Regions from separate parts of the Nonomuraea sp. NPDC003754 genome, predicted to be linked through region 2. Evidence: predicted binding sites of a transcription regulator. Region 2 holds the regulator's gene; the other holds the start of a gene.
The links. The regulator HspR, encoded in region 2, represses chaperone genes until heat shock. The targets are predictions, from matches to a motif close to ANTTGAGTCNNNNNGACTCAANT.
Positions count from the first base shown of each region.

Region 1: the regulator HspR is predicted to act here: its motif matches at 1,733-1,755, upstream of lon (endopeptidase La).

Region 1 is NZ_JBSGJX010000009.1:156,908-172,639, reverse strand. Features, by position in the region: gene ACWEVS_RS14485 (response regulator) at 1-380, opposite strand, end outside; gene ACWEVS_RS14480 (sensor histidine kinase) at 377-1,600, opposite strand; gene lon (endopeptidase La) at 1,770-4,130, shown strand; gene ACWEVS_RS14470 (Fic family protein) at 4,252-5,394, shown strand; gene ACWEVS_RS14465 (hypothetical protein) at 5,414-5,593, shown strand; gene ACWEVS_RS14460 (methionine ABC transporter ATP-binding protein) at 5,830-6,780, shown strand; gene ACWEVS_RS14455 (methionine ABC transporter permease) at 6,777-7,433, shown strand; gene ACWEVS_RS14450 (MetQ/NlpA family ABC transporter substrate-binding protein) at 7,528-8,349, shown strand; gene ACWEVS_RS14445 (acyl-CoA synthetase) at 8,588-10,114, shown strand; gene ACWEVS_RS14440 (S1C family serine protease) at 10,413-11,549, shown strand; gene ACWEVS_RS14435 (ABC transporter permease) at 11,619-12,359, opposite strand; gene ACWEVS_RS14430 (ABC transporter ATP-binding protein) at 12,352-13,233, opposite strand; gene ACWEVS_RS14425 (transcriptional regulator) at 13,230-13,532, opposite strand; gene ACWEVS_RS14420 (hypothetical protein) at 13,529-14,143, opposite strand; gene ACWEVS_RS14415 (ExeM/NucH family extracellular endonuclease) at 14,305-15,732, opposite strand, start outside.
Region 2 is NZ_JBSGJX010000004.1:214,187-229,918, reverse strand. Features, by position in the region: gene clpB (ATP-dependent chaperone ClpB) at 1-1,577, opposite strand, end outside; gene ACWEVS_RS07485 (heat shock protein transcriptional repressor HspR) at 1,582-1,944, opposite strand; gene dnaJ (molecular chaperone DnaJ) at 1,937-3,121, opposite strand; gene grpE (nucleotide exchange factor GrpE) at 3,146-3,739, opposite strand; gene dnaK (molecular chaperone DnaK) at 3,742-5,604, opposite strand; gene ACWEVS_RS07465 (hypothetical protein) at 5,886-6,305, opposite strand; gene ACWEVS_RS07460 (proline dehydrogenase family protein) at 6,748-7,635, shown strand; gene proC (pyrroline-5-carboxylate reductase) at 8,070-8,864, shown strand; gene ACWEVS_RS07450 (hypothetical protein) at 8,951-9,265, shown strand; gene ACWEVS_RS07445 (efflux RND transporter periplasmic adaptor subunit) at 9,311-10,642, shown strand; gene ACWEVS_RS07440 (ABC transporter ATP-binding protein) at 10,639-11,358, shown strand; gene ACWEVS_RS07435 (ABC transporter permease) at 11,355-12,539, shown strand; gene ACWEVS_RS07430 (response regulator) at 12,703-13,347, opposite strand; gene ACWEVS_RS07425 (sensor histidine kinase) at 13,344-14,438, opposite strand; gene ACWEVS_RS07420 (acetoin utilization protein AcuC) at 14,556-15,719, shown strand.

The DNA of each region.
Region 1 (15,732 bases), on a different contig from region 2:
GCGGGCGCGATCAGCGCCTCCCCGGCCGCCACGACGCGCACGGCCTCGGCCAGCTGGGCGGCGGAGGCGTCCTTCAGCAGGAAGCCGCTGGCGCCCGCCCGTAACGCCTCGTAGACGTAGTCGTCGAGGTCGAAGGTGGTCAGGATCAGCACCTTGGCGTCACCGGCGGCCATGAGCCTGCGCGTGGCCTCCAGGCCGTCCATGACCGGCATCCGGACGTCCATCAGCACGACGTCGGGCTTCAGCTCGGCCACCCGCTCGACCGCCTCCTGGCCGTTGGCCGCCTCGCCCACCACCTCGATGTCGGGCTGGCTGCTGAGGAAGACCGTGAAACCCGTGCGGACCATGCCCTGGTCGTCGGCGATCAGCACCCTGATCATGAGCCCGACTCCACCGGCAGCACGGCCTCCACCTCGAACCCGCCCCCTTCCGTGGGACCCGCCTCCAGCGACCCGCCGAGCAGGGTGGCCCGCTCGCGCATGCCGATCAGCCCGTGACCGGCGCCGGGCGCGTCGCCCGGCCCGCGCCCGGGGCCGTTGGCGACACGGACCCGCAGGCCGCCGCTCCAGGCGACCTCGACGGCGACGGCCGAGCCCGGCGCGTGCCGCATGGCGTTGCTGAGCGATTCTTGCACGATCCTGTAGGCCGAGACGGCCATGGCCGTGGGCACCTCCTCCAGCTCGCCCGAACGCTTCACCCGCACGGTCAGCCCCGCCGAACGGGCGTTGCCGACCAGGTCGTCGAGCCTGTCGAGGGCGGGCGGCGGCGTGGTGTCGGCGCGGCCCTCGTGGTCGCGCAGCACGCCGAGGACCTGCCGCAACTCCTTGATCGCCTCCAGCGACAGCCCGCGGATCTCGGCGAGGCCCGCCTCCAGGCGCGCCACGTCCCCTCGGGCCTCCATGGGTACGGCCTCCGCCTGGATCGCGATGACCGACAGATGGTGTGCGACGACGTCGTGCAGTTCCCTGGCGATCCGCGCCCGCTCGGCCATGACGTACCGTTCCCCGATCGCCTCGTCCCTGCTCGCGGTGGCGCGGCGCCGTACCCGGACGTTGTAGCCGAACAGCAGGATCACCGTCATGGCGACCGAGGCCAGCGCCATCGACTTCGCGTCGACGATCCAGACGGTCAGCACCGAGGTCAGCCAGCCCACCGCCGTGACGCGCCGGTCCGACCGGGCGGCCAGGGAGTAGAGCACCAGCAGGTACATCACGATGGCCGGCTGGAGGTACGGCGGCTGCATGTCGGTGATCTGCCTGACGACGTGCAGGGACGGAAGGATCAGCACCAGTGCCAGCCGCCACGCGGCCAGGGGCCAGCGCGCCCGCATCGCGACCGGCAGCGAGAAGGCGACGGCCGTCAGGTAGACCTGCGCCATCGGCTGCCGTCCGGACGGGATGAGCTCCGTGAGCGTGATCCAGAACAGCATTCCCGCCACGACGAGGTCGGCCAGCTGCACCAGGTCGTAGTGGTCGAAGGGCACCAGTGGCCGCAGCGCCCGCGGCACCCGGCGGCGCAGGCGGGGCGAGCGGGCGGGCGGGGGATCGGCCTCGCCGCTGAAGAACGCGAGCACGAACGGCTGGAGGACGGCCGAGATCACCGCCCCAGCCTAGGTGCGGCCTGACCAGGCACGCATCACCCCTGGGAGTGATGGCCCTCAAGAGCTACTTACACAATTACGATCGCCGTGAGCGAACATCATCAAGGAAGGGAACATCGGCGGGCTCCGATGAATTGAGTGTGTATAACTCAACCCCATTGGAGTTCAGATGAGTGAGAGCTTGATCCTCCCGGTCCTGCCGCTCGACGACGAGGTGGTCCTGCCGGGCATGGTGGTCCCTCTGGACCTGTCCTCCGCGGAGGTTCGGGCTGCGATCGACGCGGCTCAGGCTTCTGGTCTCAACAAGCCGCGCGTCCTCCTCGTTCCCAGGATCGACGGCCGTTACGGGGCCGTCGGCGTGCAGGCCGTGGTCGAGCAGGTCGGCCGGCTTCCCGGCGGCGAGCCGGCCGCCGTCGTGCGCGGCGTCAACCGGGCGCGCGTCGGCAAGGGCACGACCGGCCCCGGTGCGGCCCTGTGGGTGGAGGTCCACACCGTCGACCGGGTGCCGGCGGGCGAGCGGGCGCAGGAGCTGGCCAAGGAGTACAAGGCGCTGGCCACGACCATCCTGCAGAAGCGCGGCGCGTGGCAGGTGGTCGACCAGGTCAACCAGATCGACGACCCCTCCGTCCTGGCCGACAGCTCCGGCTACACCCCCTGGCTGAGCACGGCCCAGAAGGTCGAGCTGCTGGAGGCGCCCGACCCCGCCGACCGCCTGGCCAAGCTGGTCGAGTGGTCGCGCGAGCACCTGGCCGAGCTCGACGTGGCCGAGACGATCCGCAAGGACGTCCAGGAGGGCATGGAGAAGCAGCAGCGCGAGTTCCTGCTCCGTCAGCAGCTCGCCGCGGTCCGCAAGGAGCTGAAGGAGCTCAACGGCGACACCGCCGAGACCGAGGAGGAGGACTACCGCGCTCGCGTGGAGGCGGCAGACCTGCCCGAGAAGGTGCGCGAGGCGGCGCTCAAGGAGGTCGACAAGCTGGAGCGCACCTCCGACCAGTCGCCCGAGACCGGCTGGATCCGCACCTGGCTGGACACCGTCCTCGACATCCCGTGGAACACCACGAGCGACGACACCTACGACATCGCCGGCGCCCGAGCCGTGCTCGACGCCGACCACACCGGCCTCGACGACGTCAAGGACCGCATCATCGAGTACCTGGCCGTGCGCAAGCGCCGCCAGGACAAGGGCCTCGGCGTGGTGGGCGGCCGCCGCAGCGGCGCCGTTCTCGCCCTCGCCGGTCCTCCCGGGGTCGGTAAGACGTCGCTGGGCGAGTCCGTGGCGCGCGCCATGGGCAGGAAGTTCGTCCGCGTCGCCCTCGGCGGCGTCCGTGACGAGGCCGAGATCCGCGGCCACCGGCGCACCTACGTCGGCGCGCTGCCCGGCCGCATCGTCCGCGCCATCCGCGAGGCGGGCTCGATGAACCCCGTCGTGCTGCTCGACGAGATCGACAAGGTCGGCGCCGACTACCGGGGCGACCCGACCGCCGCCCTGCTCGAGGTGCTCGACCCGGCGCAGAACCACACCTTCCGCGACCACTACCTGGAGGTCGAGCTCGACCTGTCGGACGTGCTCTTCCTGGCCACGGCCAACGTCCTGGAGGCCATCCCCGGGCCGCTGCTCGACCGCATGGAGATCGTCACCCTCGACGGCTACACCGAGGACGAGAAGGTGGCCATCGCCCGCGACCACCTGCTGCCCAAGCAGCTGGAGCTGGCGGGGCTGACCGCCGAGGAGGTCACGGTGGAGGAGGCGGCGCTGCGCAGGCTGGCCGCCGAGTACACCCGCGAGGCCGGCGTCCGCTCCCTCGAGCGCTCGATCGCCAGGATCCTGCGCAAGGTCACGGCCAAGGACGAGCTGCCCGCCACGGTGACCGCGGACGACCTGGTCGAGTACCTGGGCAGGCCGCGCTTCGTCCCCGAGGCGTCGCTGCCCGAGTCCAAGCAGCGCACCTCGGTGCCCGGCGTGGCCACCGGCCTGGCCGTCACCGGTGCGGGCGGCGACGTCCTCTACGTCGAGGCGTCGCTGGCCGACCCCGAGACCGGCGACACGGGGCTGACCCTCACCGGCCAGCTCGGCGACGTGATGAAGGAGTCGGCGCGGATCGCGCTGTCCTACCTGCGCTCCCACGGCGCGGAGCTGGAGCTGCCGGTCACCGCGCTGAAGGACCGCTCGGTGCACGTGCACTTCCCCGCGGGCGCCGTCCCCAAGGACGGGCCGTCGGCGGGCGTCACGCTCACCACGGCGCTGGCCTCGCTGCTGTCGGGACGGCTGGTCCGCAACGACGTGGCGATGACAGGGGAGATCTCGCTCACCGGGCGGGTGCTGCCCATCGGCGGCGTCAAGCAGAAGCTGCTGGCGGCGCACCGGGCGGGCATCACCACCGTCCTCATCCCGGCCCGCAACGAGCCCGACCTGGACGACCTGCCCAAGGAGGTGCGCGACGAGCTGACCATCCACGCGGTCGGCGACGTGCGTGAGGTGCTCGACATCGCCCTCACCCCGGCCAAGGTGGCCCAGACCGCCGCGGCCTGACCTCCCACCCGAAGCCGCCCCACCGTCCGTACGGCGGGGCGGCTTCGCCGTTCCCTAGGGACTTAATGGACAAATCATTCAAGCGGTTGAATGGATGATTCGTGCATGGTCTTATGAGGTCATGCTCTACGGACTTCCCGCCCTGGAGGCGCAGGACGAAAAGGTCCTGGCCGAGATCGAGGACATGCGGCGTGACCTGAAATACCGCCTCGCCGTCTCACATCGGTGGGACGGGCAGCTGCGCAGGCAGCTCCAGGCTCGCGCGATCCAGGGATCCAACTCGATCGAGGGATATCGGGCCAGTGTCGAGGACATCGAGTCCATCATGGCGGGGGAGGAGCCGCTGGAGACGCCGGGTTCGGTGGCTCGCGAGATCGCCGGTTACCAGCAGGCGCTCACCTACATCCAGCTGTTGTCGGACGCGCCCGCCTTCCGCTTCGACGTCGGTGTCCTCAACGCGCTCAACTTCATGATGATCGGCCACCACCACGGCAAGACGCCTGGAGTCCCGCGTCCGGGTGGCATCTATGTCCGCAACTCCGCCACAGGGGAGGTCGTCTACGAGGGCCCTGATGCCGAGCATGTCGGCGATCTGCTTGACCAGCTCGTGGGCTGGCTCAACGCGGGCGATTTGGACGCGCCGAGCTACGTCCGGGCCGCCATGGCGCACTTCAACCTCGTGGCCATTCACCCGTGGCGCGACGGGAACGGCCGGATGTCGCGAGCGCTGCAGACTCTGGTCCTCGGCAGAGACAGGATCCTCACCCCCGAGTTCTCCTCGATCGAGGAGTGGCTCGGGACCGGTGAGAACACCGTCGACTACTACCGTGCGCTCAGGCAGGTGCAAGGCGGGTTGTGGCGACCGCACGACGGGACCCTGCCGTGGGTGCGGTTCTGCCTTCGCGCGCACCACCTGCAGGCGCAGCAGGTCGGCAGGCGGCTGGCGGAGGCCGGGGAGATCTGGGTGCTGCTGGAGGAGCAGGTCGACGCCGACGGCCTCAACACCAGGTGCGTCTCCGCGCTCTACGAGGTGTTCGTGAACCGGCGCCTGCGCCGTACCCGCTACCAGCTCGACGAGGAGCTCAGCCAGGGGCAGGCCGCTCGTGACCTGCGCGATCTCGCCGCGAAGGGGTGGCTCAAGCCGTACGGGGCGACCAAGGGACGGTTCTACGCCCCGGGACCGCGCATGGCGCGTATCAAGGCGGACTTCGCCGACCGGATGACTCCCCTCAAAGACCCCTACCGGCGTGTCGGGGGCGCCTGACAGGATACGGTCACTGCCCGTGATGCCGACAGTGAGGCCGCCCCTGGACGTGGCGCTGGGCAAGGTGCGCCGCAGGATCCTGCCGTTGATCGTCGCCGCCTACGTCGTCTGCTACGTCGACCGCACCAACATCCCGGGACTGCTGGGCCAGGCCGGGCGGCGCGACCGTGAGCCACTTCACATCGGCGGCAGGGAATAGGCCCGTACCGGGCGATCGTTGGCCAGAGCGTGAACGAGATGCGAATGCGCATGTGTATGGGCTGTCCGGCCCGCTAGAGCGCACCCTTCCGCCCCCTCTCGTTCAAAGGTATGCCCCGATGATCCGACCCAGCTTCGTGCTGCGCCGCCTGAGTCACCTGCCGTTCCACCCCGGCAGCCGCTGACGTCTCCCCCGACGCTGACCTTCCGTTACCGAATCCGTTGTGGGGAAATTTCGTGATCCAGGCTGCAGGCCTGCGCAAGACGTACGGTGACACCGTCGCGCTGGACGGTGTCGACCTGCACGTGCGCCAGGGTGAGATCTTCGGCGTGCTCGGCCAGAGCGGCGCGGGCAAGAGCACACTGCTGCGCTGCGTCAACCTCCTCGAGCGCCCGGACCGGGGCACCGTCGCGGTCGCCGGGCAGGAGCTGACCACGCTGGGCGAGCGCGACCTGCGCGCCGCCCGGCAGCACATCGGCATGATCCACCAGCATTTCGCGCTGCTGTCCTCGCGCACGGTCGCGGGCAACGTCGCCTTCCCCCTCGAGGTCATGGGCGTGGGCCGGGCCGAGCGGTCGGCCAGGGTCGCCGAACTGCTGGAGCTCGTCGGCATCGCCGACAAGGCCGACGCGCGCCCCTCGCAGCTGTCCGGCGGGCAGAAGCAGCGGGTGGGCATCGCCAGGGCGCTGGCCGGCAACCCCAAGGTGCTGCTGGCCGACGAGGCCACCTCGGCGCTCGACCCCGCCACGACCTCCTCCATCCTGGCCCTGCTCAAGCGGCTCAACGCCGAGCTCGGGCTGACGATCCTGCTCATCACGCACGAGATGAACGTCGTCAAGAGCATCTGCGACTCGGTGGCCATCATGGCCGGCGGGGCGATCCTGGAGTCGGGGCCGATCAGGCAGCTGCTGACCACGCCCGGGTCCAGGCTGGCGGCCGAGCTGTTCCCGCTGCCCGCTCCCGAGGCGGGCAACGTCACGATCACGTTCACCGGAGCGGCGGACGAGCCGGTCATCTCGACGGTCGTGCGCAAGTTCGACGTGGACGTCAGCATCCTCGGCGGCGCGCTGGAGGAGGTCGCCGGCGGCTCGGTCGGCCGCCTGCGCGTCTCGCTGGACGGGGCCGACACCTCGGCCGCCCTCGCGTACCTGCGTGAGCGCGGCCTGATCGTGGAGGTGGCCGCGTGACCTGGGAAGAGATGGTCCCGCTCCTCGGGCAGGCGACGTGGGAGACGGTCCAGATGGTGTTCTGGTCCACGCTGTTCACCGTCGTGTTCGGGCTGCCGCTCGGCGTCGCCCTCGTCGGCACCTCACGTGCCGGCCTGTTCCCCTCGCGGGTGGCCAACCAGCTGCTCAGCCTGATCGTCAACATCGGCAGGTCGCTGCCGTTCATCATCCTGATGATCGCGGTGATCCCCTTCACCCGGCTGCTGGTCGGCACCACGATCGGCCTGTACGCGGCCATCGTGCCGCTGACCATCGGCGCCGTGCCGTTCTTCGCCCGGCTGGTGGAGATCGCGCTGCGCGGCGTCAGCCCCGACGTCGTGCAGGCCGCGCACGCCATGGGCGTCAGCCGTACGTCGATCGTGGCCAAGGTGCTGCTGCCGGAGGCCAGGTCGGCGCTGGTGGCGGGCATCACGGTCACCGTCATCACGCTCGTGTCCTACTCCGCGATGGCGGGCGTCATCGGCGCGGGCGGCCTGGGTGACCTGGCCATCAGGTACGGCTACCAGCGGTTCGAGACGCCGCTCATGATCGCCACCTGTGTGGTCATCATCGTCCTCGTCCAGCTGGCCCAGACCCTCGGCGACGCGCTCGCCGACCGTCTGGCCAAGCGCTAGACACTCCCACCCCTTTTCCGCCCGGGTCCGCCACGAGCGGGTCCTGCTTCCTCATACCCAGACGCTTCCTCATACCCAGACAAGGAGCACAGCCGTGCGCAAGTTGTTCGGTCTCGTGACCGCCGCCGTCCTGGCCGTGACGCTGGCCGCCTGCGGGTCGTCCGCGGCCGGCTCGTCGGCCTCCGGCGCGCCCAGCGACACCCTCAAGGTCGGCGCCACCCCCACGCCGCACGCCGAGATCCTCAAGTACATCTCGGACAACCTGGCCGCCAAGGAGGGCCTCAAGCTGGAGATCGTCGAGTTCAGCGACTACGTGCCGCTGAACCCGCAGCTCCAGGAGGGCCAGCTGGACGCCAACTACTTCCAGCACCAGCCGTACCTCGCCGACTACAACAAGGAGAAGGGCGCCAAGCTCACCTGGGTGCAGAACGTGCACCTGGAGCCGCTCGGCCTCTACTCCAGCAAGGTGAAGGACGTGGCCGCCCTTCCCTCCGGCGCCACCGTGGCGGTGCCCAACGACGCCACCAACCTCGGCCGCGCGCTGAAGCTGCTGGCCGACAACGGCGTCATCACCCTGAAGGACGGCGTCGGCACCGCGGCCACCGAGCGCGACGTCACCGCCAACCCGAAGAACATCACCTTCAAGGCGCTCGACGCCGCCCAGCTGCCGCGCTCGCTCGCCGACGTCGACGCCGCGGTCATCAACGGCAACTACGCCCTGGAGGCCAAGCTCAACCCGGCCACCGACGCGCTCGTCGCGGAGAAGGCGGAGGGCAACCCGTACGCCAACGGTCTGGTCGTGCAGGAGGGCAAGCAGAGCGACCCGCGGGTGCAGAAGCTGGCCAAGCTGCTGCAGAGCCCCGAGGTCAAGAAGTACATCCAGGACACCTACAAGGGCGCGGTCATCCCCGCCTGAACCGTCCTGACCGGCGCCCCGGTCGCCGCGGCGGGCCGGACGGCTTCGACCCCGGCCGGCTTCGCCCCCGGACGGCTTCCGTTCGGGTCGGCGTGACCTCCACCGCGAGACCGTGATCCCGCACGCGGGATCACGGTCTCGGCGTTTCCGGAACGGGACGTGAGCGGCAGGCCGGGCCTCGCCCGCGGGGCCTTGCGGGGCCTTCCGAGGGAAGTGGTGACCGAATACTGTTCTGGTCATGTATCCGGGAGCCATCGCAGCAGTCACCCCCGACAAGCCCGCTGTGATCATGGCGGGCTCCGGGGAGGTCGTCACCTACCGCCGGCTCGAGGAGGAGTCGAACAGGCTCGCGCACCTGTTCCGCTCCGCCGGGCTCAAGCCGGGCGACCACATCGCCTTCATGCTCGAGAACCATCCTCTTTTCCTGGTCATCGCCTGGGCCGCGCACCGCTCAGGGCTCTACTACACCGCCGTCAGCTCCCGCCTGCAGAGCGAGGAACTGTCCTACATCGTCGACAACTGCGAGGCCAGGGTCTTCATCTCCTCGGCGCGGCTCGCCGGCGTGGCGGGCGCGATCGAGGCTCCCGGCGTGGAGCTCAGGCTCATGATCGACGGGGTGGCCGACGGTTTCGTCTCCTACGAGGAGGCCGTCGCGGTCCATCCGACGACGCCCATCGCCGACGAGTGCCAGGGCGCCGACATGCTCTACTCCTCGGGCACCACGGGCCGGCCCAAGGGCGTCAAGCCGACGCTCTCGCAGGCGCCGCTCGACAGGCCGGGGCCGCTGCTGCAGCTCATCCAGTTCCTCTTCGCGCCGTCGGCCGACAGCGTCTACCTGTCGCCCGCCCCGCTCTACCACGCCGCGCCGCTGCGCTACTGCCTGCAGTTCCAGCGCCTGGGCGCGACGGTGGTCGTCATGGAGCGCTTCGACCCCGCCGAGTACCTCGCCCTCGTCGAAGGCCACCGGGTCACGCACACCCAGCTCGTGCCGACGATGTTCATCAAGATGCTCAAGCTGCCCGACGAGGTCAGGGCCGGGCACGACCTGTCGTCGCTCCGGTGCGCGATCCACGCGTCGGCGCCGTGCCCGGTGCCCGTCAAGGAGCGGATGCTCGAGTGGTGGGGGCCGGTCATCCACGAGTACTACGCCGGAACCGAGGGCAACGGCTTCCTCTACGCCGGACCCGCCGACTGGCTGGCCCACCCGGGCACGGTCGGCCGCGCCCTGCTCGGCGTGGTGCACGTCTGCGACGAGGAGGGCAACGAGCTGGGGCCCGGCGAGCACGGCACCGTCTACTTCTCCGACGGCCCCCGCTTCGAGTACCACGGCGACCCCGACAAGACCCGCTCCGCGCAGGATCCCCAGGGCAGGGGCTGGACCACCCTCGGCGACATCGGCTACCTGGACACGGACGGCTTCCTCTACCTGACCGACCGCCGCTCCTACATGATCATCTCGGGCGGGGTGAACATCTACCCCCAGGAGGCCGAGAACGTACTGGCCCTCCACCCCAAGGTCGCCGACGTGGCCGTGTTCGGGATCCCGGACGAGGAGATGGGCGAGCAGGTCAAGGCCGTCGTCCAGCCCGCCGACGACGTCGCGGCGGGCCCGGCGCTGGAGGCCGAGCTGATCGAGTACTGCAGGGCACGGCTGGCGCACTACAAGTGCCCCAGGTCGATCGACTTCCGCGACGAGTTGCCGCGCCATCCCACCGGCAAGCTCTACAAGCGGCTGCTGCGCGCGGAATACCTTAAAGTTCCATGAGAGCCGGACCCGGCACCCCCGTCGCGACCTCGCCTGATAAGGCGTGCGTCAGGGGGTGCGCCACGCCCTGTTCGACGGCTTAAGCAGTGCTTACACCCTCATTGGCACCCTGGAAGTACGACGGCACGCCACAGTGGCGCGCCAGAGCGGCTTCTTGGGGATGGACATGAACACGAACGAGCCTCGTGAGCACGGCGAAGGCACTGTGGGTGGGGGTTGGACCCAGTTCGGTTCCAAGCCTCCGGTCGCCGGCGAGTTCCAGCACGGCGCGCCGTCGCCGGGTGGCGACACCACGATCATGCCGGTGCCTTCGGTACCGAAGCGGCAGTCGATGTTCACGGCCGGGCAGAAGGCCGTCGCCGGACTCGCCCTGGCGGCGACGGCGCTGGTCGGTGGCGTGGTGGGGGCCGCGACCGTCAGCGCCCTGGGCGGCGGGGGAACCACGAGCGTGGCGGCCGCGCCCAGCCCGGCCTTCAAGCCGGCGTCGAACGCCATGACCGTGGCCGACGTCGCCCAGAACGTGCAGCCGTCGGTCGTGATGATCCAGGGTCAGACCGGCGAGGGATCCGGCGTGGTGCTGTCGGAGGACGGCCTGATCCTCACCAACAACCACGTGGTGGTCGGCGCCGGCCAGGGCGGCGGGTCCATGACGGTGAAGTTCAGCGACGGCAGGACCGCCAAGGCGTCGGTCGTCGGCACCGACCCGGCCACCGACCTGGCCGTCATCAGGGCCACGGGCGTGTCGGGCCTGACCAAGGCCACCCTCGGCGACAGCGACGCGCTCAGGGTCGGCGACGCGGTGCTGGCCATCGGCAGCCCGCTCGGCCTGGACGGCTCGGTCACCGCGGGCATCGTCAGCGCGCTGGACCGCACGCTCACGGTCGGCGACCAGGATCGGCAGCAGCTGCCGCCCGGCTGGGGCAACCAGCGCGAGCAGTCGCAGTCCTCGACCACCACGATCGGCGGCGCCATCCAGACCGACGCCGCCATCAACCCCGGCAACTCCGGCGGCGCGCTGGTCAACGCGTCAGGCCAGCTGATCGGCATCAACACGGCGATCGCCACGGGCGGTGGCACCGGCAACATCGGCGTGGGCTTCGCCATCCCGATCAACACCGCCAAGCAGGTGGCCCAGCAGCTCATCGACAACGGCAAGGTGAGCCACGCCTACCTCGGCGTCAGCGTCACCGACGCCTCGGGTGACGTGCCGGGTGCTCTGGTACGGCAGGTGCAGGAGGGAAGCCCCGCCGCCAAGGCCGGGCTGAAGACGGGCGACCTGATCACGAAGATCGGCGAGACGCCGGTTGACGGGGGAGATACCGTAGTGGGACAGGTCAGAGGTTTCAAAGTGGGCCAGCAGGTCAAGATCAGCTACATGAGGGACGGAAAGACCCAGGAGGTCACCGTCACCCTCGCGGAGAAGACGGGCGAGTAGAACCCCCCTCGTGAAACGGAGGTGCCGTCGAGATCGCTGCGGACTCGGCGGCACCTCCCCCCATGCGGTTCAGCGGAACCTGCGGCCCTCGTCCCTGCGGTAGGCCCACACGGCGGCCGCCGCGCCCGCCACCGTCCAGACCACCAGCATGACCAGCGGCAGCGGCCGGGGCGGCACACCCGCCGTGGCGGCCCACACCAGCTCCATCGCGCCCCTGCTGGGCAGGTACGGCGCGACCGCCCCGATGAAGGCGGGCGGGTCGAGCGGGTTGCCGAACATCCCGCCGCCGATCGCGATCGGGAAGAACAGCACCTGCGAGACCGCGATGGCCGCCTTCGACGGCAGCGCGTAGCCGACGAGCAGCCCCAGCATCATGAACGGCAGCGCGCCCACGATCAACGCGCCCAGGCCGGACAGCAGCTGGAGCGGGGTGGCCGTGGCCTCGGTGAGGAAGGCGGCGACCAGCACCACGGGCACGACCGCGATCAGCATGATGGCCAGCGAGGTCAGCATCCGTCCCGCGAACCGGGGGAAGGGGCCCGCGGGCAGCGTGCGCACGTAGGGGTCCCAGGGCTTGCCGCGGTCGTCGGCCACGCCGATGGCCAGCCCCATCAGCGAGCTCGACATGACGGCGAACAGCGTCATCGACGCCGTGCCGACGGTGGCCATCAGCGGGTCGTCCCCGGTGAACGGCACGACGAAGGCCAGCATCGAGATGGTGGGGAAGAAGACGCTCGCCACGATCGCGATCGGGACTCTCAGCTGCTCCAGGAACTGGTAGCGGGTGTGCGTCCAGACCAGGCTAGACACCGGCGGCCTCCTTCGAGGTGATGGCGAGGAAGGCGTCCTCGAGCGTGGCCGGGCTGATCTCGAGCCCGGAGAAGGGGACGCCGCTGGCGACCAGGTCGAGCACCAGCCGGTCGGAGTCCGAGGTGAGCAGCTCGTGCCGGTCGCCCACCCGCTGGGCGTCGACCACGCCGGGCAGCGCGGGCAGCTCGGGGGCCGACAGCGACACCCTGCGCACCCCCACCATGCCGCGCACGGCCTGCATCGTGTCGTCGGCCAGCACCCTGCCCTTGCCGATCACCACGACGCGCTCGGCCAGCGCCTCCACCTCCTCCAGGTAGTGGCTGGTGAGCACGACGGTGCCGCCCTCCGCGTGGAAGGCCCTGATCCCCTCCCACAGCGACCTGCGGGCCTCCACGTCGAGGCCCGTGGTGGGCTCGTCGAGGAAGACGATGCGGGGGTTGCCGGCGAAGGCGAGCGCCACCGCGAGGCGGCGCTTCTGGCCGCCGGACAGGCCGCCGACCTGTCGCCGGGCGAGGTCGTCGAGGCCGAACCTGGCCAATAACTCCGGCGTGCCCGCCCGCTCGGGGAAGTGCGCCGAGACGAAGTCGACGATCTCGCCGACCCGCAGCGCCTCGGGCAGCCCCGTCTCCTGCGGCGTCACGCCCATGCGCTGCCGTACCCGGGGGTCGGAGGGGGCGCCGCCGAGCAGTTCGACCACGCCCTTGGTGGGTCTGCGCAGGCCGACGAAGAGGTTGACGAGCGTGGACTTGCCGGCCCCGTTCGGGCCGAGCAGGCCGACGAGCCGGCCTGCGGGGATCTCCAGGGACACGTCGTCGAGCGCGGTCACCTCGCCGTAGCGTCTGGTGACCCCGATGGTTCTGGCCAGGACGGTCATGCTTCTCCTCCGATCAGGGTGCGGATGGCGACGGTGTACTCCTCGAAGGCCAGCCGTCCGCGTCTGGTGAGCGCGACGTAGGTGACGGGCGTGCGGCCCTTGTGCGTCTTGGTGATCTCGACGTAGCCCGCGTCCTCGAGCTTGGTCAGATGCACCGACAGGTTGCCCGCCGTCATCGCGAGCAGGTCCTTCAGGCTCGGGAAGGCGATCTGGTCGCCTTCGGGAAGGGCGTTGAGCGTGGCCACCACGCGTAGCCGGGCCTGCGCGTGGATGACGGGATCGAGTTCGGGCAGCGTCACCGGCGCCGCCTGAGCACGATCCCGGTGACCAGGAACGCGCCGCCGACCAGCAGCGAGATCAGCAGGGCGTGCCAGCCGGGCCCGAGGGCGGCGCCGGCCGCGTCGACGACCGCGGTCCAGACGCCCAGGAAGAACATCGGCCACTCGCGCCAGACGGCGCCGCCGGCCATGTAGAGGGTGGCGACCACCAGCATCGAGACCGCGGCGTAGAGCAGGCTGACCTCGTCGCGCGGGATCATCGGGGCGAAACGGCTGAGGATCAGGCCCATCGCCATCATCGCGACGAACCACGCGTAGCCGTACATCATCCCGCGCTGGGTGGTCACGCCGCGGGTCTTCAGGCCGGAGGCGCGGGCACACCAGAACAGGAACGCTCCGGCCAGCAGTTGCCCGCCCATCAGCACCGCCAGTGCGAGCTGCCAGGAGATCGGGGCGAGCGGGCGGCCGTCGAGACCGTGGGCCAGGAAGAAGGCGCCGAAGCCGGCCATCCAGGCCACGCCCCAGGGGGCGTAGAGGAGGAGCGGGTCGGGCTGCAGCCTGCGCGTGGCCGCCGCGCTCTGCTCCTCGATGAGCCGCATCATCTCGGCGGGGCTCAGGTCCTCGTCGTCCACATCATTCCAAACCAGTCGAAACCATCAACTGGTTTGCAGCATAAACCTGATTGCGCCACAAACGGAAGCGTGGCCCTCACCTCGGAAGGGTGGGGCCGTTCCATGAACGAAGGAGCGGCCCCTCCCCGGAGGGAGAGGCCGCTCGGTTCCACGATGTCCGGCTAGCTGCCGCCGCCGGGCAGCGACAGGCCGATGACCAGCGGGTCGTGGTCGGAAGAGCGGAAGGCGTCGGGCTGGTAGAGGCCCGGCGGGTTGAACTCGGTGTTGTAGTCGAGGATCCGCGGCTCGTCGGAGTTGACGTGCCAGATCGTCGCGCCCGTCACCCGCTTGAGCAGCTGCTTGCCGACCAGCGCGTGGTCGAGCTCACCGGCCAGCCCGTTGAACAGGTAGCTGTAGCGGAACGGCGCCGGCACGAACCGCTTGGTCACGCTCGTCAGCCCGCCGGCCTCCAGCGTGTCGATCGGGTCCTCCTCGCCGTAGGCGTTGAGGTCGCCCAGCACCAGCGGGTTGGGCAGGTCGAGCGAGGAGAGCAGCCCCAGCACCGCCTCGGCCTGCTTGATCCGCAGCGGGTTCCAGCAGCCCTGGCCGTCGCCCTGGTCGCTGTCCGGACCGCTCGGCGGGCAGGAGCCCTTCGACTTGAGGTGGTTGACGACCATGGTGAACGGCTGGCCGCCCCCGGCGCGGCGGAAGGTCTGGATCAGCGGCGGCCTGCTGAAGACGGGATCCTGCGACGACAGCGCCGCCCCGACGGGCGCCACGCGCGCCGGCTTGTAGATCATCGCCACGTGGATCAGGTCCGTCCCGGGGAACGGGTGCGCGAGCGCGGCGTAGGTGCCGGCGCCCACCTTGGCGTTCAGCGCGTCGACCAGCGCCTGCAGGGCCGTCTGGCCGTTGTTCTCGACCTCCATGAGGCCGACCACGTCGGCGTCGAGGCCCTGGAGCGTGGCCACCAGCTTGTCGAGCTGGCGCTTCTGCTCCTCGGCGGTGGTCGCGCCGCGCGAGCCCAGCGTGGTGAACCAGTTCAGCGTGTTGAGGCTGGCCACCTTGACGTTGCCGCCGACCGGCAGCGGCTTGGGCAGGCGCGGGTTGGTCCGCAGGAAGCTGATCGGCTTGGTGGGCTGGAGACGGTAGGAGCCGAACCCGTAGCCGAGCACGCCGGTCACGCCGATCGCGGTGTCACCGGTGCGCACCACGCGCGGGCTGGTGTAGGGGATCGTGGCCGGGTTCTCCCGGGAGGAGCCGTCGTCGATGAGCAGCGTACGGCGGGCGTCGAGCGCCGCGTCCACGCCGGCCCGGTCGGTCGGCTGGTACAGGCGTCCCTCGGAGGAGACGGTGACCTCGCCGAAGCGGCCGAGGTTGTAGTGCTCGGAGACGGTCAGCGGCTCGGGGAAGGTGACGAGCATGTTCTCGACCGGCTCGAAGGTGGCGCCCTCGGCCCTCGGCAGCCGGTACTGCTGCGCGGGAAGCGTCCCGGTGCCGCACACGTCGACCGCGGTGACGGGCGACAGCTCGGTCCACCCGTTGAACTCGGTCACCTTGCCGGTGACGAGCACCTTGTCGCCGACCTTGACGTCCTTGACCGTGTCGCG
Region 2 (15,732 bases):
ACCATCTGCTGCTCGGGCGTCTCCTGGGCGGCGGCCAGCAGTTCCTTCTCCAGGCGGGGAACCTCGTCGTACAGGAGCCTGGAGGCGTCGGCGTAGTTGCCGTCGCGCTGGAAACGTTCGGCGGCGCCGCGCGCCTCGTCGAGCTGCTTCTTCAGGTCGCCGACCCGGTTGAGCCCGTCCTTCTCGCGCTGCCACCTGGCCACGAGGGCGTTGAGCTCCTCCTGGCGGTCGGCCAGCTCGGCACGCAGCCGTTCGAGGCGCTGCAGGGAGGCCTCGTCGGTCTCCTTGGCCAGGGCCAGCTCCTCCATCTTCATCCGGTCGACGTTGCGCTGGAGCTGGTCGATCTCGACGGGACGCGAGTCGATCTCCATGCGCAGCCGCGAGGCGGCCTCGTCGACCAGGTCGATGGCCTTGTCGGGGAGGAAGCGGTTGGTGATGTAGCGGTCGGACAGCGCCGCGGCGGCCACGAGGGCGCTGTCGGCGATCTGCACCTGGTGGTGGGCCTCGTAACGGCCCTTCAGCCCGCGCAGGATGGCGATGGTGTCCTCGACGGACGGCTCGCCGACGAACACCTGCTGGAAGCGCCGCTCGAGCGCCGGGTCCTTCTCGATCCGCTCGCGGTACTCGTCGAGGGTGGTGGCGCCGATCATGCGCAGCTCGCCGCGCGCCAGCATCGGCTTGAGCATGTTGCCCGCGTCCATGGCGCCCTCGGCGGCGCCCGCGCCGACCACGGTGTGCAGCTCGTCGATGAAGGTGACGATCTGCCCGTTGCTCTCCTTGATCTCGGAGAGCACGGCCTTGAGCCGCTCCTCGAACTCGCCGCGGTACTTCGCGCCCGCCACCATCGCGCCGAGGTCGAGCGAGACGAGCTTCTTGTTGCGCAGCGACTCGGGCACGTCACCGGCGACGATCCGCTGCGCCAGCCCCTCGACGACGGCGGTCTTGCCGACGCCCGGCTCGCCGATCAGCACCGGGTTGTTCTTGGTGCGGCGCGACAGCACCTGCACCACGCGCCTGATCTCGGAGTCGCGCCCGATCACCGGGTCGAGCTTGCCGCTCCTTGCCCGCTCGGTCAGGTCGACGCCGTACTTCTCCAGCGCCTGGTAGGTGTCCTCCGGCGTCTCGCTGGTGACCCTGGCGTGCCCGCGCACCTTCTCGAACGCGTCGAGCAGCGCCTGCGGCGTGGCCCCCGAGTTCTTCAGCAGCGTGGCCATCTCGCCGCCGTCGGTCGCGAGACCGACCAGCAGGTGCTCGGTCGAGACGTACTCGTCCTCCAGGCGCTTGGCCCGCTGCGCGGCGGTGTTGATCACCGTCAGCACCTGACGCGAGCTGGAGGGCGCGCTCACCGTGGCGCCCTGCGCCTTCGGCAGGGCCGCCAGCGCGGCCTCCACCTTGGCGCGCAACGCCTTCCAGTCGGCGCCGACCGCTTCGAGCAGAGGTACGGCGGTGCCGCCCGTCTGGGAGAGGAGGGCGGCCAGCAGATGGGCCGGCGCGATCTCGGGATTTCCTTCGGTGGCCGCCCGGCGCATGGCGACCGACAGCGCTTCCTGGCTCTTCTGCGTGAGCTTGTAGTCCATGTATTCAGGCCCCCGGTGGCAACTCGTAGCGGATCAGCGCCTTGACCATGGACACTTCGGCTCTGAGGCGGTGAACCTCCTCACGCAGCCTCAGCGCTTCGTTCTCCAGCTCAAGAATCCGCTTGATGCCGGCGAGGTTGATGCCCTCCTCCTGGGACAGGCGCTGCACCTCGCGCAGCTGGATGATGTCTCGCATGGAGTAGAGGCGGCCGCGGCCCGCCGTACGGCCCGGGCAGACCAGCCCGAGGCGGTCGTACTGCCGCAGGGTCTGCGGATGCAGGCCGGACAGCTGGGCGGCCACCGAGATGACGTAGACGGGTGTCTCGTCCGACAGGTTGAAGTAGTTGGCGTCCATCGGCCTACTCACTCCTGGCACGTTGGATGAGGTCGGCCCGAGGGTCCTCGTTCGCGGTGGCGGTGCGGAACTCGTTCAGCAGCTCGCGCGACTTGTCGTCGAGCTCCTGCGGCACGAGCACCTCCACCGAGGCGAGCAGGTCGCCCTTGGTGCCGTCCTTACGGGTGGCCCCCCTGCCGCGGACCCTGAACGTGCGGCCGTTGGGCGTACCCGCCGGAATGCGCAGAGTGACAGGCAGGCCCTTGAGGACGGGCACCTTGATCTCCGCGCCGAGCGCCGCCTCGGTGAAGGTGACGGGAACGGTGATGGTCAGGTTGTCGCCCGACCGCCCGAACACCGCGTGCGGCTTGACGTGAGTCTGGATGTAGAGGTCGCCCGCCGGCCCGCCGTTCTCGCCGGGCGCGCCCTTGCCTTTGAGCTTGACCCGCTGCCCGTCGGCCACCCCGGCCGGGATGCGCGCCTGGATGGTGCGGGTGCTCTTGGCCCGCCCGCTGCCGTCGCAGACCGGGCAGGGGTCGTCGACGAGCAGCCCGCGGCCCTTGCAGTCGCGGCAGGGCTCGGAGAAGGCGAAGTTGCCCAGGTTACGGCTGGCCGCACCGGTGCCCTCGCAGGTCGGGCAGACCCGCGGGGTCGTGCCGGCCTTGGCTCCGGTGCCGCTACAGGCCTTGCACGCCGACGACGTGGTCAGCCTCAGCGAGACGGTGTGGCCCTCGACCGCCTCGGTGAAGGAGAGCGTGACCTCGGACTCGATGTCCTGGCCGCGGCGCGGCCTGGTCGTCGTGCCCGTGGTGCGGGTGCTCCCGCCGCCACCCCTGTTGAACAGCCCGCCGAACAGGTCGCCGATGCGCTCGCTCGTGCTTCCGCTGTGCTGGCCGGTGCCGCCGAACAGGTCGCCGAAGTCGAACGGGAAACCACCGCCACCGCCGCCGGGCCGCGGCGCGCCCATGCCCGATCCGAACAGGGTGCGCGCCTCGTCGTACTCCTTGCGGCGCTTGCTGTCCGAGAGCACGTCGTTGGCCTCGGAGATCTCCTTGAACCTGGCCTCCTTGGCGGAGTCACCCTGGTTGGCGTCCGGGTGGTACTGCCTGGCCAGCTTCCGGTAGGCCTTCTTGATCTCTTCGGCGGTGGCGGTTTTCGGCACACCAAGGACGGCGTAGTAATCCTTCTCCAGGTAGTCCTTGGTGCTCATCTATGGCGTCCTTTCGGGGGGTTCTCAGTTGTCGTCGGACGCGGCCGGGGCGTCCTCGGGTTCGGCGACCGCGACCCTTGCCGGGCGCAGCACCCGATCACCGATGCGGTAGCCGAGCTGCAGCACCTCGATGGCGGTCGGCTCGGTCACCTCCGAGGAGTAGCTGTGCATCAGCGCCTCGTGGACCGTCGGGTCGAAGGGCTCGCCCTTCTGGCCGAACGGGGTCAGCCCCAGCTTGGTGACGACCGCCTCCAGCGACTCGGCGACCTTGGCGAAACCGCCGGTCAGTTCGCCGTGGTCGCGAGCCCTGCCGATGTCGTCGAGGACCGGCAGCAGCTCGGTGAGCGCTCCGGCGACCGCCTGCTCGCGGACCGCGACCCGGTCGCGCTCGACCCGCCTACGGTAGTTGGTGTACTCCGCCTGCAGCCGCTGCAGGTCCGCGGTGCGCTCGGCCAGGAGGCCGGTGTCGCCCCCCGCGACAGGCGCGGCGTCCGCCGGAGGAGCGGCCGGGGCCGGCTCCTCCTTGGCGGTCCTCGCCTGACCCGTCTTGGGGTCGATCTTGCGGTTGTCGCGGATCACCGGCTCTGACTCGGGCCCGTTATCGCGCGGCTCAGACATCGTCACTGGTCCTTCTTGGGCTGGTCGTCGTCCACGATCTCCGCCTCGACGACGTCGTCGTCGCCGCCGGCCTTGGCCTGGCCGGTCTCGCCCTCGGGCGTGGGGCCGGCCTGCTGCTGGCTCTGAGCGTAGATCGCCGAACCCATCTTCTGGCTGACCGTGGCCAGCTTCTCCGCCGAGGTGCGGATCGTGTCGGTGTCGGTGCCCTCGAGAGCCTTCTTCAGCTCGGCGAGCGCGTCGTTCACCTCAGTCTTGATCTCACCGGGGACCTTGTCGTCGTTCTCGCGGAGGAACTTCTCCGTCTGGTAGGCGAGGCCGTCGGCGTTGTTGCGGACCTCGGCCTCCTCACGACGCTTCTTGTCCTCCTCGGCGTAGGACTCGGCCTCGCGCATCATGCGCTCGATGTCGTCCTTCGGCAGCGCCGAGCCGCCGGTGATCGTCATCGTCTGCTCCTTGCCGGTGCCAAGGTCCTTGGCGGAGACGTTGACGATGCCGTTGGCGTCGATGTCGAAGGTGACCTCGATCTGCGGGATGCCGCGCGGGGCCGGGGCGATGCCGGTCAGCTCGAAGGTGGCCAGCTTCTTGTTGTAGGAAGCGATCTCACGCTCGCCCTGGTAGACCTGGATCTGCACCGACGGCTGGTTGTCCTCGGCCGTGGTGAAGACCTCCGAGCGCTTGGTCGGGATCGTCGTGTTGCGCTCGATGATCTTCGTGAAGATGCCGCCCTTGGTCTCGATGCCGAGGGACAGCGGGGTCACGTCGAGCAGCAGGACGTCCTTGACCTCACCCTTGAGCACGCCCGCCTGGAGCGCGGCGCCGATCGCCACGACCTCGTCGGGGTTGACGCCCTTGTTCGGCTCCTTGCCGCCGGTGAGCTCCTTGACCAGCTCGGAGACGGCGGGCATACGGGTCGAACCACCGACGAGCACCACGTGGGCGATGTCGGAGACCTTGATGCCGGCGTCCTTGATGACCTGGTGGAACGGGCCCTTGGTCCGCTCGAGCAGGTCGGCGGTCAGGCGCTGGAACTCCGAGCGGGTCAGCTTCTCGTCGAGGTGCAGCGGGCCCTCGGAGGAGGCCGTGATGTAGGGCAGGTTGATGTTGGTCTCGGCCTGGCTGGACAGCTCGATCTTGGCCTTCTCCGCCGCCTCGCGCAGGCGCTGGAGGGCCATCTTGTCCTTGGCCAGGTCGACGCCGTGGGCGTTCTGGAAGCGCTTGACCAGCTCGTCGACGACGCGCTGGTCCCAGTCGTCGCCACCGAGGTGGTTGTCGCCGGAGGTGGCCTTCACCTCGACGAAGCCGTGGCCGTCCTCCTGGCCGACGTCGAGCAGGGACACGTCGAAGGTGCCGCCGCCGAGGTCGAAGACCAGGATGGTCTGGTCCTTGTCCTTGTCGAGGCCGTAGGCGAGGGCCGCGGCCGTCGGCTCGTTGATGATGCGAAGCACGTTGAGGCCCGCGATCGTGCCGGCTTCCTTGGTGGCCTGGCGCTGGGCGTCGTTGAAGTAGGCCGGGACGGTGATCACGGCGTCAGTGATCTTCTCGCCCAGGTAGGCCTCGGCGTCCTGCTTGAGCTTCTGCAGGACGAAAGCGCTGATCTGCTGCGGGGAGAACTTCTTCCCGTCGATCTCCGTGGACCAGTTGGTGCCCATCTCGCGCTTGACCGAGCGAATCGTCCGGTCCACGTTGGTGACGGCCTGACGCTTGGCCACCTCACCGACGAGGACCTCGCCGTTCTTCGCGAAGGCGACCACGGACGGCGTGGTCCGCGAGCCCTGCGCGTTGGCGATGACGGTGGGCTCACCGCCCTCGAGGATCGAGACGACGGAGTTGGTCGTCCCCAGGTCGATACCTACCGCACGTGCCATGAGTACGTCCTTGTAGTCAAAGTTGAGCTTGTTGGGCTCAACCTATGGACCGACGAATGGTTTGTCAAACGAGTTGAGCCTATGCGACTCAACCTCTGGGTGCGCACCGACATTCCCGGCGAGGGGGCTTTTCCGAGTGACTCACGATCCTGAACGACAGGCGGCACCCCCGCGGTTCCAACCCGGTGCGGACGCACACGGCGACGGCCGCCCCTCGGGGACGGCCGTCGTGTGGGTTCGGCTTCTCCAGCGCCTGCGCCGGCGCTTCTCTGGCGTCTTCTCTAGCGCCGCCCGGCGCCGTCGACGATCTTGCGTTTCCCGATCGGCGCCTTCAGCTTGACCGTCGTGGTCTTCTGGATGGCGATCTCGATGCAGGAGACGTTCTGGGCCTTGGCCGCCGTGCCCTCGTAGAGGGTGACGGTCACCTGCTTGGCCGTCTCCTTCACCGCCACCCTGTCGAGCACCGCGCACGGCTCGACACCCGACCACCAGACCAGCTTGACCAGGCGGTCCTTGGCCTTGGCGCTCTCGAACCGGACCTTACGGGTGTTGACGGTGTCGCCGACCGGTTTGACCTTCTTCGGCGACGGGGTGGGGGAGGTGGAGGGTGTGCTGATCACCGGCTGGGCGGCGACGGGCTGGTGGGGGTTCGGGCGGGCTGCCGTGTCAGTGGCGGCCGCGCCGCAGCTCAGGGTCAGCATCAGACACCCGGCCACGAGGGCTGTAGTCCGCATACCCGTATGACGGATCCCGCGACGCCCCGGTTCACCCTCCCACCGCCCATCCTTCGCGCCGGCCCGCGCCCGCCTTCCGAGCGAATCGCCCTCCGACCGTCGCGGTGTCTCGGCCGGTCCTGCCCGCAGGCGTCGGGTGACCGCCTCGGGCCCTTCCCGCAGGCGTCGGGTGACCGTCTCGGGCCCTTCCCGCAGGCGTCGGGTGACCGTCTCGGGCCCTTCCCGCAGGCGTCGGGTGACCGTCTCGGGCCCGTCGGTCCTGCCCGCGGACCTCGGGGGACGGTCTCGGGGTGTCGGCGCCGGCCTCCCGGGGTGGCCACGTCGGGGTGCTCCTGGCGGGCCGTACCGAGGGTCGCGGGAGAGATCGGGGCGGTGATCCACAGGCGATGCGGGGGTTTACGCTGATGATGTGCTGCGTCACGTTCTCCTGGCCGCCTCGCGAAGCGAGCGCGCCGAGCGTCTCATCGCCTCGTCCCCGCTGACCAGGGGAGTGGTCAGCCGCTACGTGGCCGACGACGTGGGCGCCGTCGTCCACGACCTGTCACACCAGGGCCTGCTCGTCACCGTCGACCACCTCGGCGAGGACGTCACCGACAGGACACAGGCCGAGCGCGAGGTCCGCGCCTACCTCACCCTCCTCGAAGGTCTCCCCTCGGGAGCCGACGTCTCCGTCAAGCTCACCGCCCTCGGCCTGCGCCTGTCGGAGCAGTTCGCCCTCGACAACGCCGCGTCGGTCTGCGAGGCCGCCGCGGCCAGGGGCGTGACGGTCACCCTCGACGCCGAGGAGCACGACACCATCGAGGCCCAGCTGTCGATCCACTCGACCCTCCGCAAGGAGCATCCCGACGTCGGCGTGGTCGTCCAGTCCTACCTGCGCGCCGCGCCTGAGCGCTGCGCGAAGCTCGACAGCGCCAGGGTACGGCTGTGCAAGGGCGCGTACGTGGCGCCCGAAGCGCTGTCGTACACCTCACCGAGGGACATCGACCGCAGCTACGTCCGCTGCCTCAAGACACTCATGGCGGGCACCGGCTACCCGATGGTCGCCACCCACGACCCGCGCCTGATCGAGATCTCCGCCGCGCTGGCCGTCCTCCACGGGCGCGACACCACCGGCTTCGAGTTGCAGATGCTGTACGGCGTGCGGCCCGCCGAGCAGCGGCGGCTGGCGGGGGTCGGCTCGCAGGTCAGGGTGTACGTGCCGTACGGCGACGACTGGTACGCCTACCTCATGCGCCGCCTGGCCGAGCGCCCGGCCAACCTGACCTTCTTCGCCCGCTCGCTCTTCTCCCGGGACTGAGGCTCCCGGCGTTGCGACCGTCACGCTCTCCGGGTTCGAGGCCGCTCGCTTCCCTCCGGGAGTCGGGGTCGGGTGGCCCTCCCTCCGGGGCCGAGGCTGCTCGCGCCTCTCGCGGCTGGGGCCGAGACCGCCCGCTCCTTCTCCTGGGGGAGGCCGGTCGCTTCCCTCCTGGGGAGGAGGCCGGTCGGTCCTGTTCCGGGGCGGAAGCCGGTCGCTCCTCTCGCGGCTGAGCCCGGTCGTTATCCCGGGGCGGGCCGGTCGGGGATCCCCAGGGTCGGCGAAGAGGTCGTGGTCGAGTGTGCCGCTCCGGCGTGACCTCGCCAGGCCCGGCCTCGACGCCGTACCGGCCGCCGCCTTTTTCCGACGCGGTGCCGTACCGGCCGCCGCCTTTTTCCGACGCGGTGCCGCCACGTCGGACTAGGTAGGCTGCCCGCATGATTGCGATTCTGGGAACCGGCAAGATGGGCGAGGCCCTGCTGTCGGGGCTGCTGCGGGCCGGGTTCAAGCCGGGCGACGTCCTGGCGACCGCGCGCAGGGAGGAGCGGGCCCAGGCGCTTCGGGAGACGTACGGCGTGCGGACCGTGTCGAACACCGAGGCCGCCAAGGCCGCCGACACGCTGATCCTCGCCGTCAAGCCACAGGACATGGCCGCCCTGCTGGCCGAGATCGCCCCCTACGTGCCCGCCGACAGGCTCGTCATCTCGGCGGCGGCGGGCATCACGACCGCGTTCGTCGAGCAGCGGCTCGGGGTGGACGTGCCGGTGGTCAGGGTCATGTCGAACACGCCGATCAAGTTCGACGAGGCGATGAGCGTGATCTCGGCCGGCGCGTACGCGGGTGAAGAGCACCTGCAACGCACCGAGAACCTGCTCAAGCCGGTGGGCAAGGTGCTGCGGATCCCCGAGTCGCAGCAGGACGCGGCGACGGCGCTGTCGGGCAGCGGTCCCGCGTACTTCTTCTACCTGGTCGAGGCGATGGTGGACGCGGGCATCCTGCTCGGCATGCCGCGCGCCGCGGCGCTGGACATGGTCACGCAGTCGATCGTGGGAGCGGCGATCATGCTGCGTGACTCGGGGGAGCACCCGGTGATCCTGCGCGAGGCGGTGACCTCGCCCGGCGGCACGACCATCGCGGCGATCGCCGAGCTCGAACGGCACAGCGTGCGCGCGGCCTTCCTGGCCGCCATCGAGGCGGCCCGCGACCGCGGCCGCCAGCTCGCCTCCGGCTGACCGCAGGCTTCCGGCCTCACGCATGTCCTGCGGTCGGCCCGCTGTTAGGAAACCGGGTCGTCTTCGGCATCACGCTGTTCGGCCCGTTGATCCCCCTCGGCTCCGAGCTGATCACCGGCGCGTACGGCGAGACCGCCTACGGCCTCGTCCTGTCCGCCGGCGGCGCGGGCACGATCGTCGGCGGCCTGGTCGCCCTGCGGGTCCGCCCGGCCAGGCCGCTGGCGGCGGGCGCGGCCGGGCTGCTGCTGTTCGCGCTGGAACCGCTGACGATCGCCCTCGGCGCGTCCCTCCCGGTCGTCATGGCGGGGCACGTGCTGGGCGGCGCCGCGTGGGCGTTCTGGTCGGTGATGTGGGCGACCAGCGTGCAGACCATGGTGCCGGGAAACGCGCTCACCAGGTAGGGGTACGGCAGGCGGTCGCCTGATGCGCCCTCTACGCTAGGCGGCGTGACGGTTCGTCGCGGTATCCCCCCGCTGCTCGTCCTGTTAGCGCTTACCGGCTGCACCGCCGAGGAGCCGCCTGCCTTCCAGCTCGCGCAGGTGCAGCGCGCCCCGGTCACGGAGGTCGTCGAGGCGCCCGCCACGATCGGTGCCAGGGCCACGGCCACGCTGCGCGCGCCCGCCCAGGGCACGGTGACCAAGCTGTACGTGCGTGACGGCGAGAAGGTCGCCAAGGGGCAGATCCTGGCCAGGATCCGGTCCCCGCAGGCCACCGACCAGCTCGCCCAGGCGCGCAGGGCGGCGCGTCCCGTGCCCGCCCCCTCGACGCCGCGCCTGGCGAGCATCGACACCAGCGCCTTCGACCGCAAGGTGGCCAGGCACTTCGCCAAGGCCAGGGCGGAGGCCCGCAAGGTGGACGACGCGGCCGCGCGCAGGCAGCTGCTGTCCGCCATCGACATGGCCGAGACGCAGCACAAGGCCAACAAGCAGGCGCTGTCGCAGATCACCGCGTCGCTCAGCCGTACCGTCAGCGGCTTCACCAGCGGGCTGACCGCCTCGATGTCGTCGCTGCAGGCGGCCTCGCGCACGCAGGCCAGGGTGGCGGTCAAGGCCGCCGAGTCCACGGTGAAGGCGCTCACCATCAAGGCGCCGTTCGGCGGCGTCGTCACGCTCGGGCGTCCTTCGGGCGGTGGCGGCTCCAGCGCGTTGAGCGGGCTGCTCGGGCAGATCCCCGGCGGGGCGGCGCCGCAGCTGCCCGCCGTACCGGCGGGCGGGTCGTCGGGCGGCGGCGCGCCGGTCGCGGTCGGCGTGCCGGTGTCGGCGGGCGACCCGATCGTGACGGTGACCGACGTGTCCAAGCTGACGCTCTCCGCCGACATCGACGAGACCGACGTGCTGCTGGTCAAGCCCGAGACCCGCGCGGAGATCGAGCTGGACGCGGTGCCCGGCGCGACCTACACCGCCACGGTGACGGGCGTCGGCATCCAGCCCATGGAGGCCACCACCGGCGGGGTCAGCTACCCCGTGCAGCTGTCCCTCGGCTCCGGCGCCTTCGACGACGGGTCCGCGGCGCCCACCCCCAAACCCGGCATGAGCGCGGTCGCCAGGCTGACCGTCCGCGAGGCGCCCTCCGCCGTCGCCGTGCCCGCCTCGGCGATCGTCTCGAGCGGGCGGGAGAGCGTCGTCTGGATCTCGTCCGCCGGTACGGCCCAGCGGCGCGTGGTCAAGCTCGGCGCCCAGGGCGACGCGATGGTCGAGGTCGTGAGCGGCCTGACCGTGGGCGAGCGCGTGGTGGTCAAGGGCGCCGACGCGGTACGGCAGGGCCAGCCGCTGTCATGACCCCCGCACTGGAGGCCGTCGACCTCACACGCTCCTACCAGCTCGAAGGCGTCTCCGTGGACGCCCTTCGCGGGGTGAGCCTGCGGATCGACCAGGGCGAGTTCGTGGCGATCGTCGGGCCGTCCGGGTCGGGCAAGTCGACGCTGATGCACCTGCTCGGCTGCCTCGACCGGCCCACGTCGGGCGCGCTGCGGGTGAACGGCACCGAGATGTCCACCCTGTCCGACACCGCGCTCGCCGAGCTGCGCAACAGGACGATCGGGTTCGTCTTCCAGTCGTTCCACCTGCTCGGCCGGACGTCGGCCGTGGACAACGTGGCGCTGCCGCTGGTGTACCGCGGGGTGGGGAAGGCCGAACGGCGGACGCGGGCGCGGCGGGCGCTGGAGGCGGTGGGGCTGGGGCACCGGCTCGACCACCGGCCCTCGCAGATGTCGGGCGGTGAACAGCAGCGGGTGGCGATCGCGCGGGCACTGGTCGGCGAGCCGTCGGTGCTGCTGGCCGACGAGCCGACCGGGAACCTGGACACCCGCAACGGGGACGAGGTGATGGCGATCCTCGACCGGCTGAACGCCGACAGCGGGGTGGCCATCGTGCTCGTCACCCACGAGCCGGACATCGCGGCCCACGCGCGCCGCCAGATCCACGTGCGCGACGGCCGGGTGGAGCTGGACACCGCGCACCGGCCCGCCGCGACCGGCGAGGAGGCAGACACGTGAGGGGCGCGGAGGCGTTCTTCATGGCGCTGGAGGCCCTCAGGGTCAACCGGCTGCGCAGCACGCTCACCATGCTCGGCGTCATCATCGGCGTCCTCGCCGTCGTCGTCCTCGTCGCCATCGGCTCCGGCGCCAAGAACGCCATCGAGCGCGAGATCTCCGGCCTGGGCAGCAACATCATCCTTGTCGTCCCCGGCCAGCTCAGCGTCGGCGCCGTCCCGACCCAGAGCAGGATGAACCTGTCCGACGCCGCCTACGTCCGCCGCGTCGTCGGCGACCCCGGCAAGGTGACCGTCTCCGTCCAGTCCGGCGAGACCGTACGCGTCGGCAGGAAGGATGCCTTCGTCACGATCGTCGGCACGGACGAGAACCTGCCCAACATCTTCCAGCGTCCCCTCGACCGCGGCCGCTACCTGACCGAGACCGACGTCGACACCCGGCGCAGGGTCGCGGTGCTGGGCGCGGAGGTGGCCGACGAGATGTTCGGCGACGTCGACCCCGTGGGCCGCCAGATCACCGTCTCGGGCGCCCGCTTCCGCGTGGTCGGCGTCTACACGACGGTCGGCGCGACCTTCGGGGTGGCCCGCGACAAGGAGGTGCACGTCCCCGTCACCACCGCGCAGCGGCTGATCGGCGCCAGCAGGATCAACGGGATCGCGGTCGGCGCCTCGGGCCCCGACGAGATCGAGCCGCTCCAGCGGAAGGTCGTGGCCGCCCTGGGCGAGCGGTATCCGGGCGAGCGCTTCTCCGCCGTCACCCAGACCCAGCTGCTCGGCACCATCGGCAGCGTCCTCGGCATGCTCACCGGCGTGCTCGCCGCCATCGCGGGCATCTCGCTGCTGGTGGGCGGGGTCGGCGTGTCCAACATCATGCTCGTCAGCGTCCGCGAACGCACCCGGGAGATCGGCCTGCGCAAGGCGCTCGGGGCGCGCCAGCGCGACATCCTCGCCCAGTTCCTCATCGAGGCCGTGCTGCTGACCACCATCGGCGGCCTGGTCGGCATCCTGCTGGGTGTGGGCGGCGCGCTGGCCATCCAGGCGCTCACGCCCGTGCCCGCCGCCATCACCTGGTGGTCGATCGCGCTGGCGTTCGGGGTGTCGGCCGCGGTGGGCGTCTTCTTCGGGGTCGCCCCGGCACGCCGGGCGGGCCGCCTCGACCCGGTCATCGCCCTGCGCGCCGAGTGACCCGCGCGAGGCCCGGTCATCGCCCTGCGCGCCGAGTGACCCGCGCGAGGCCCGGTCATCGCCCTGCGCGCCGAGTCACCCGGGCGAGGCCCGGTCATCGCCCTGCCGCCGAGTGACCCGGGCGAGATCCGAGAGTCGATGGCCGGTCAGGCGTCGCGCTGCTTCAGCCCCCGGGGGTGACCAGCCCGCGCTCGTAGGCGACGATCACCGCCTGCGCCCTGTTGCTGACGTCGATCTTGGCGAACACCGCGGTCACGTGGTTCTTCACGGTGCTCGGCGAGACGGCGAGCCGTTCGGCGATCTCGGCGTTGGACAGGCCTTTCGCGATGAGCACGAGCACCTCCTGCTCCCGCGCGGTGAGCCCGTCGATCTCCGCGCGCGGCCGGCCGCCGCGGACGTAGGTGCGGATCAGCCCGGTCAGCAGGCGCGGCGCGACGGCCGCCGCGCCGCCGTGGACCACCCTGACGGCCTCGACCAGTTCCTCGGGCGAGACGTCCTTCGGCAGGAAGCCGTCGGCTCCGGCCCTGAGCGCCGTCACGACGTTCTCGTCCAGGTCGAAGGTGCTCAGCATGAGGATCTTGGTCTGCGCGAACTCGGCGACGATGGCCGACGTCGCCTCGATGCCGTCCACGCCGGGCATGTGCAGGTCCATGATGACCACGTCGGGGCGCAGCTCGCGGCAGCGCGCCACGGCGGCGGCGCCGTCGCCCGCCTCGCCGACCACGGAGATGTCGGGCTGGGCGTTCAGCATGAGCCGGTATCCGGTCCTGACGAGGGCGTGGTCGTCCACGAGCAGCACGGTGATCACAGCGGAAGCCTCGCACGGACCGCGAAGCCGCCGACCTCGCGGGGCCCGGTGAACAGCTGCCCGCCGCAGAGCGCCACCCGCTCGGCCATGCCCGCCAGCCCGAAGCCGCCGGGGGAGGACGAGGGCCCGGCCGTACCGTCGTCCAGCACCTCGACCTCGACCGCCCGCTCCTCGTAGCTGATCCGTACGGTGGCCCGCGCCCCGCGCGTGTGCTTGCGGGTGTTGGTGAGCGCCTCCTGCACGATCCGGTAGACGGCCAGGTCGATCGCCGCGGGCAGCGGCACGGGCGTGCCGTCCACCGCCAGGCTCGCCGGCAGCCCCGCCGCGCCGGCCTGCTCGACCAGCGCGGGCAGCCCGGCCGCGCCCGCCCCGGTCGCCTCGCCGCCGCCGGGGCCGTCGGCCCGCAGCACGTCGAGCAGGTGCCGCATCTCCGTCAGCGCCTGCCTGGCGGTCTGCTCGGCCGACAGCAGCGCCTCGCGGGCCTCCGGCGGATCCGGGGGCATGACCGCGCGCGCCCCGCCGACCAGCGCGTTGATCACGCTGAGGTGGTGGGCGACGACGTCGTGCAGCTCGCGGGCGATACGGCGGCGCTCCGCGCGGACCGCCTCGTCGGCGCGCTCCCTGGCCGAACGCTCGCGCAGCTCGACACGTGCCCTGACGAGCTGCCCCACGCCCACGGCCACCAGGTAGGAGGCGATGGCCAGGCTCTCCGTGGGAGTCCTCACCGCGAGGGCGATGCCGTAGGCGGTGGCGAGCGCGACAGCGGTGACCAGCGTCCTCCTGCCCTCGGTGTAGCGGCCGAGGCTGTAGAGGGCGATCAGCGCGGTGGTGGCCACCGAGTTGGTGCCGGTGAGGGTGCCGACGACGTCGAGCGCGGCGACGGCGACGGCGACGGGGATCGGGTGGCGGCGCCGGGCGAGAAGAGGGAGAGCGGAGGCCAGGAGCATGGCCCCGCCGGGGACGAGGGGCGGATCGCCGACGAGTCCGGCGACGAGGCCGACCACGGCGATGGTGCCGAGCACGATGACCAGCGTCGCGTCGAACACCTCGGGACGGCCGAAGAACCGCCATATCGCCCGCCCTACGCGCATGGCCTGAACCCTAACCAGTCGCCGCGGTCGCCGCGGGTCTCCGGGCGGCGGGGCCGGAGAGTGGATCATGTGGTGCGGGTTTCGCCCGGGTCACCGGCACTGCGGTAACGTCGGCGCATGAGCGAGTCGGTGCGAGTCGTCTGGGACGACGCCCTCACTGCCTATGATTTCGGCCCGGGTCACCCCCTCGCTCCCATCAGGGTCGAGCTGACCATGGCGCTGGCCCGCGAGCTCGGCGTTCTCGACCGGACCGAGGTCGTCGGCTGCGTACCGGCCACCGACGACGAGCTGGCCCTCGTCCACAAGCGTGACTACATCGAGGCGGTCAAGCGCGTCTCGGCGGACGGCCGTCCTGACCTGGCCGCGGGCCTCGGCACGCCGGACAACCCGTCCTTCGCGGGCGTCCACGAGGCCTCCGCGCTCATCGCGGGCGCCTCGCTGGCCGCCGCCCGCACGGTCTGGGAGGGTACGGCCGAGCACGCCGTCAACATCGCCGGCGGCCTGCACCACGCCATGGCCAACGTGGCCAGCGGCTTCTGCGTCTACAACGACCCCGCCGTGGCGATCGCCTGGCTGCTGGCGCAGGGCGCCTCGAAGGTCGCCTACGTCGACGTCGACGTCCACCACGGCGACGGCGTCCAAGCGCTCTTCTACGACGACCCCCGCGTGCTGACCGTCAGCCTGCACGAGAGCCCCCGCACGCTCTTCCCCGGCACGGGATGGCCGCAGGAGACCGGCGCGGAGGGCACCGCGGTCAACGTGGCGCTGCCCGCGGGGTGCGGCGACGAGGGCTGGTTGCGCGCCTTCCACGCGGTCGTACCGCCGCTGCTGAGGGAGTTCGCGCCCGAGATCCTGGTGACCCAGCACGGCTGCGACAGCCACGCGCTCGACCCGCTGGCCCACCTGATGCTGAGCGTCGACGGCCAGCGCGCCGCCTATGCCGCGCTGCACCGCCTAGCCCACGAGACGGCCGGCGGGCGCTGGATCGTCACCGGAGGCGGCGGTTACGAGCTGGTCCAGGTGGTGCCGCGGGCGTGGACGCACCTCATCGCCGAGGTGTCGGGCCATCCCGTCGACCCCTCGACGAGGACGGGCGCGGCCTGGCAGGCCCTGGTGCGCGAGCGGACGAGGGAGACGCCGCCGCTCACCATGACCGACGGGCGCACCCCGGCGTTCAAGGACCTGTCGGGCGGCTACGACCCGGCCGACGCCGTCGACCGCGCGATCATGGCGACGCGGCAGGCCGTCTTCCCCTACCACGGCCTCGATCCGATGCCCTGACGCCGCGGGCCCA